Linked DNA regions of Prochlorococcus marinus str. AS9601. Each later gene encodes a partner of the first gene's protein in a complex. Links are inferred from orthologs where the notes say so. Each region holds a gene or a part of one and is shown in the gene's direction. Other genes may lie near its edges.

Region 1 (3,059 bases):
AATAAGTTTCCAATTCAGCTACGAATAGAAGTAATTGATCGAGTTGGAGTTCTCAAAGATATTCTTATGCGGTTATCTGATAAAGGTATAAACGTTAGTGATGCCAATGTTAAAACTGCTTATGGTAAACCAGCTATTATAAATCTTTGTGTAGGTCTTGAAAGTTATAATCAACTTCACAAAACAATTGAACAAATTAAATCAATGGCAGATGTTTTAGATATTGCCAGAGTTGGACAAAGTTAATTTTAAAATCAGATCAATCTATCTTTTACTTTTTATCTTGTAGATAAAGAAAACAATACTGCCGCAAATCAAAGCTAATAAAATACCTACACAAGATGAACCTAAGAGTAATTTTAAGGAAAAAATTCTACCTTGTTTCCATAAGTCATCAATAACTAAACTTTTTTCAAGAATTTTATTAGAAGGATTATTTAAAAAAATCGAACCAACTTTATAGTTAAAATAATAAAGTGGAATATAAGTAAAAGGGTTACTGATCCAGGTACCAATTGCAGCTAGAACAATATTTCCCTTAGCTATTTTCGCAAAAAATACTCCCATTAAAGTCTGAAAACCAAAAAATGGAAAGCAACCACTAAATACCCCTATTGCTAAACCTTTAGCATTAAAGAAAGGACTTCCATTCTGACTCCTAAATAATGATAGAATTTTCTTATAGGTAATATCTCTTTTAAATCTCATTCAGAAAGAAAATTTCAAAATTAAATTCTTGATAATCTTACTTAATTATCCATAACAAAGCGAGAGATGGATTCGATAGTTACTACAGAAGATACGATAGCCGCAATTGCTTCAGCTATAAGTATTGGGAAGGGAGGAGTTGCGATAATAAGAGTATCAGGGAAAGACGCAATAAATTCTTGCAAAAAGATTGTTCAAACTAAATCTAAATATGCATGGGAATCACATAGAGTTTTTCGTGGTTTTATTCAGGAAAATAAACAAAATAAATTTATAGATGAGGTTTTAATTTTAGTGATGAAATCCCCAAATAGCTTCACAGGAGAGGATGTAGTTGAACTTCATTGCCATGGCGGAATTATCATAGTAAATAAAGTTTTAAAGATATTATTATCTAATAATTCTAGAGTTAGACTTGCAAACCCAGGAGAATTTAGTCAAAGAGCTTTTCTTAATGGGAAAATAGACCTTACTCAAGCCGAGTCGATTAATCAATTAATTAATGCAAGCAATGCCAGATCAGCAGAGTTAGCCTTTAGCGGGGTTCAAGGAGAAATAAAGAAAAAAATTGATGATATTAAAAATGACCTTATAAATCAACTTTGCGAAATAGAAGCGAGAGTTGATTTTGAAGAAGACTTCACAGATTTTGATTACACCAAATATCTAAAAAACATTAAAAAAGTCAAAGAAAAAATAGAATTACTAATAGAAAATGCAAAAAGAAATTCATATATTCACAATGGAATATCCATTGCGCTTATAGGAAAAACAAATGTTGGCAAAAGCTCTTTATTAAATTTGCTTGCGAAAAAAGAGAAAGCAATCGTAACTAATATTCCTGGAACAACTAGAGATGTTATTGAAGTTAATTTAACTATTAATGATATTCCAATGAAAATAATTGATACTGCTGGCATAAGAGAAACTCATGAACAAATTGAAAGTATTGGAATTAAAAAAAGTTTTGGGAAAATAAAAGAGTCAGATTTTATAATTTATATTTATAGTCTTGAAGAAGGATTTAATGAAGAAGACAAAAAAATAATACAAGAAATTCCCAAAGAAAAATTAATTACTATTTTGGGCAATAAAAAAGATTTAATTGATTGCAAAAATATTAATTCAAATGAGTTAAAACACACAATTCTTATGAGTATTAAGAATAATGATGGTGAAAGATTATTAATAGACACAATTATAAAAAAATGCGGATTAAAACAAGTAGAAAATATCAATATATTTTTAAACGATAGACATCTAACAAATTTGTCTGCTTGCTTATCTAATTTAAATGATACTGATGAAATAATTGAAAATAAATTACCATTTGATTTGTTATCAATTGAGCTGAGAGATGGAATTCAAAACTTATCTAAAATAACTGGTCAAGAATTAACAGAGGAACTTCTAGATAATATTTTTTCTAAGTTTTGTATTGGTAAATAAATTTGAGTTAAATTACATAGTGATATATAGTTGATTCTCTAACTTCAGTTTAATTTTTATTAATTAATTATTTATTAGTTTAGTGGATTTAAATACTCCAATAATAAGTAAAATCATTGATAATTGGATCGATGAAGATATAGGTAGGGGAGATCTTACAAGTTCCTCTATTACAGAAGAGAATGGTAATGCATATTGGATTGCAAAAGAAGAGGGTATATTCTGCGGGGTTGAAATTATAAAAGAAATTTTTAGAAAAATTGATTTAAAAATCAGTCCAAAATTTAATATCTCTGATGGAGATCAATTTGTTAAAGATCAAAAACTCTTAGAAATATATGGGCCTTCAAAAAGTTTGCTAGCTAGTGAAAGAATAAGCTTAAATATAGCAATGCATTTATCTGGAATATCAACATACACAAAGAATCTTGTAAATAAGTTAGAAGGTACAAATATAAAATTAGCAGATACTAGGAAAACGACTCCTGGCTTAAGAATATTTGAAAAATATGCATTCAAATGCGGAGGTGGAGTCAATCATAGAATGGGATTATACGATGCAGCTATGATAAAAGAAAATCACATTGCATGGACAGATAATCTTAATAATGCAGTAAAAAAAATTCGAATAAATTCGCCTTTTACAACTCATATCATAATTGAAGCTGAGAATATCGAACAGGCAAAAGAAGCAGTATTAGCAGGAGCAGATAGTGTCTTATTGGATGAACTTAGCCCTGAAATAATCAAAAAAAACGTTCAAGAATTAAGAGATTTATCAATGAATAGCTTAAAAAAAGAAGTAAATAAAAATTTGATAATAGAAGTTTCTGGAATTAACCCTGAAGAAATTAGTAAATATCTAATAAAAGGTATTGATTTGATTTCAACAAGTTCTTCAA
Region 2 (3,479 bases), 1.4 Mb from region 1 along the record:
AAAATGTTGCACAATCTCAAGATTTACCTGTGTGTGTATTTAGCCTTGAAATGAGTAAAGAACAGTTGACATATAGACTACTCTCTATGGAAGTGGGGATCGAAAGTGGCAGGCTAAGAACAGGAAGATTACAGCAAGAAGAATGGCCATTACTCGGAGAAGGTATCAATTCATTAGGTCAATTACCAATATTCATAGATGACAAGCCTAACCTAAGTGTTCTAGAGATGAGATCTCTATGCAGAAGATTAATAGCTGAACAAAAAAAAGAACTTGGATTAATTGTGATTGATTATCTGCAGTTGATGGAAGGTTCAACCCCTGATAATAGAGTTCAAGAACTTTCACGAATAACAAGAGGTCTTAAAAGCATGGCCAGAGAATTAAAAGTCCCAGTAGTAGCTTTATCTCAGCTTAGTAGAGGGGTTGAGTCTAGAACAAATAAAAGACCAATGTTAAGCGATCTAAGAGAATCAGGATCTATTGAACAAGACGCAGATTTAGTATTAATGATTTATAGAGATGAATACTATAATCCGGAGACTGAAGATAGAGGCATTACAGAAATCATTGTCACTAAACATAGAAATGGACCCGTAGGAACTGTTAAATTATTATTTGAACCTCAATTTACGAGATTTAGGAATTTAGCTAATTAAATCGATCCTAAAATGCAAGATCATAACTCAACAAATGAATCTTTTGACGTCATCGTTATTGGAGGAGGACATGCAGGATGCGAAGCCGCTATAACAACAGCAAAATTAGGTTTTTCTACTGCCTTATTTACAATCAATCTAGATAGGATTGCCTGGCAACCGTGTAATCCTGCTGTTGGGGGACCAGCAAAAAGTCAGTTGGTTCATGAAGTTGATGCATTAGGTGGAATTATTGGTAAATTAGCCGATGAAACAGCTATTCAAAAAAGAATATTAAATGCAAGTAGAGGCCCAGCTGTATGGGCGTTAAGAGCTCAGACAGATAAAAGAGAATACTCAAAAAAAATGATCGAAATACTACAAAATACAGATAATTTATCTTTAAAAGAAGCAATGATTACTGAACTGGATATTGCAAAAACTGAACAAATTGGATTGAACTCAAAAAAAATCTTAAAAAAAAGAATAAAGGGTGTAAAAACATTCTTTGGTAGTTATTATTCCGCAAGATCAGTTATCATCACAGCTGGTACATTCTTAGAAGGAAGAATATGGATAGGAAATAAATCAATGTCAGCTGGCAGATCGGGCGAACAAGCAGCACAAGGTCTTACTCAGAATTTACACGAAATTGGTATCAAAACAGAACGTTTAAAAACAGGTACTCCAGCAAGAGTTGATAAAAGAAGTATCATTTTTGATGAATTAGATGTTCAACCAAGTACTGCAGTAGATAAATATTTTTCGTTTGACCCAGATATAAAAAATAATATGCCCCAAGTTAGTTGTCACATCACAAGAACAACTACCAAAACCCATCAACTTATTAGAGATAATTTACATTTAACTCCCATTTACGGCGGTTTTATTGATAGTAAAGGGCCAAGATATTGTCCATCAATTGAAGATAAAATCGTCAAATTTGCTAATAAAGAATCACATCAAATTTTCTTAGAACCAGAAGGAATTAATACCCCTGAAATATATGTACAAGGATTTTCTACAGGTTTACCCGAAAATATTCAATTAGAACTTTTAAGGACCTTACCTGGATTAGGTGAATGTAAAATGTTGCGACCAGCATATGCTGTGGAGTATGACTATATACCTGCAACACAGCTCCAAACATCACTCGAAACGAAAGAAATTGAATATTTATTTAGCGCCGGACAAATTAATGGCACTACTGGTTATGAAGAAGCAGCAGCACAAGGATTAGTTGCAGGAGTCAATGCGACAAGAAAACTAAACAAAAAAGATCCAATAATCTTCTCCAGAGAAAGCAGTTATATAGGAACAATGATCAATGATTTAATTACAAAAGATCTCAAAGAACCATATAGAGTTCTCACTAGTAGGAGTGAATATAGGTTAACTCTCAGAGGAGATAATGCAGATAGAAGATTAACACCATTAGGTTATCAAATAGGGCTAATTAATGAGAAAAGATGGTCGGCCTATCAAGAAAAGATGAACCTCCTCGAAGAAGAGAAATTTAGATTGAATAATACTCGTTTAAAAAATACCGATGAAATATCAAAAAAAATAGAATTAGAAACGGGATCAAAAATCAAAGGCTCAACAACTTTGAAAGAACTCTTAAAAAGACCAAACTTTCATTATTCAGATCTAATTAAATATAATTTGAATGAAAGAAATCTAGGTTCTTCAATACAGGAAGGTGTTGAAATAGATATTAAATACGAGGGTTACCTTAAAAGACAAAAAAACAACATAGAACAAATAAATCGTCAAAGCTGTAAATCTCTGCCTCAAGAAATAAACTATGAAAAGATAGAGACATTATCTTTAGAAGCCAGAGAAAATTTGAATAAGATAAAGCCAAAAAATTTTGGTGATGCTTCAAAAATTCCCGGTGTCAGCAAAGCTGATTTAACTGCATTACTTGTTTGGCTAAAAATAAGAGAAATAAAAAAAGAAAAGGCAAATATTTTTGTCGAAAAAAAGTTATCATCTTAAAAGGATTCCGTCTGAGCACTGAATAATAAACTTTTTAAATCACCAAAAATTTTATGGGAAGAAAAAGCCTCTACTTTTTTAGTGAAAAATTCATTACCAAAAATATCTGGTCCATGGAAATTAATGCTGCTTGGGGATGGAAGTCCAACTAGACATTTACAGCTTTTAACTAATCAAGAGACGAAAATTAAATTAATTTCAATGCAAGTAGACCCTCTATTCATCTCAGAAGGACCTAAAGAATTAAATCAGTTAAATGGACCTTTAATTAGAAGACAAGTATGGATTAAAAACAATAATAAAAACCTAGCATGGGCTGAAAGTTGGTGGAATGCGGAACAAGTGAATGAAAATTTAAAAGCCAAAGAAGAACCAATTTGGAAAAATTTAACACAAGACAGATCGGAATTGTTTAGAGAAGTTGATCGAATTTCACTTGTTAATTCAAATTGGTTAGAAGATCAATTTTGTTTTAAAGGCCCATTCTGGTCAAGAAATTATAGATTTTTTCGAGACAAAAAGCCTCTAACAATTATTAGAGAAGTATTTAATCCACATTTAGAAAGTTTACTAGGCTATTCAGGAATTAAAGAATTCACGAAACTATACTCTTCTTCTTCTTCTTGATCTGGGAAGATTTCTTGATTTTGATTGAACTTGTTGGTTTGATTGATCCCTCGAAGTATTAATCTCTTTTTCTGAAGCTCTTTGCCATCTTTCAACTTTGAAATCCATTTCATCTGGCCAATCTTCGTCCTTAGTCTCTTTCACGTAGGGTAATTTTTTTTGCTCAGTTGCCTGCAAATTTTTTTGTTGCCTTAAAGATATTGCTTCCAAAGG

The links.
Region 2: the proteins of mnmE (region 1) and mnmG are in contact, whole or in part, in a solved structure (PDB 9HIP), measured with the Escherichia coli proteins. The link is inferred for Prochlorococcus marinus str. AS9601 from one-to-one orthologs.

What each region holds. Positions count from the first base shown.
Region 1 is NC_008816.1:189,924-192,982, reverse strand. Bases 1-2,965 are described here. They hold mnmE (tRNA uridine-5-carboxymethylaminomethyl(34) synthesis GTPase MnmE), read left to right. Parts: upstream 1-774; coding sequence 775-2,157; downstream 2,158-2,965. Other genes in these bases: nadC (carboxylating nicotinate-nucleotide diphosphorylase), read left to right, coding at 2,240-2,965; A9601_RS10130 (DUF2062 domain-containing protein), read right to left, coding at 265-708; A9601_RS10135 (RelA/SpoT family protein), read left to right, coding at 1-246. In the rest of the region: more of nadC, read left to right, coding at 2,966-3,059. UniProt on the Escherichia coli protein: Exhibits a very high intrinsic GTPase hydrolysis rate. Involved in the addition of a carboxymethylaminomethyl (cmnm) group at the wobble position (U34) of certain tRNAs, forming tRNA-cmnm(5)s(2)U34.
Region 2 is NC_008816.1:1,618,916-1,622,394, forward strand. What follows is about bases 228-3,155. They hold mnmG (tRNA uridine-5-carboxymethylaminomethyl(34) synthesis enzyme MnmG), read left to right. Parts: upstream 228-671; coding sequence 672-2,639; downstream 2,640-3,155. Other genes in these bases: dnaB (replicative DNA helicase), read left to right, coding at 228-659; A9601_RS18010 (chorismate lyase), read left to right, coding at 2,688-3,155. Also shown: more of dnaB, read left to right, coding at 1-227; more of A9601_RS18010, read left to right, coding at 3,156-3,266; A9601_RS18015 (hypothetical protein), read right to left, coding at 3,243-3,479. UniProt on the Escherichia coli protein: NAD-binding protein involved in the addition of a carboxymethylaminomethyl (cmnm) group at the wobble position (U34) of certain tRNAs, forming tRNA-cmnm(5)s(2)U34.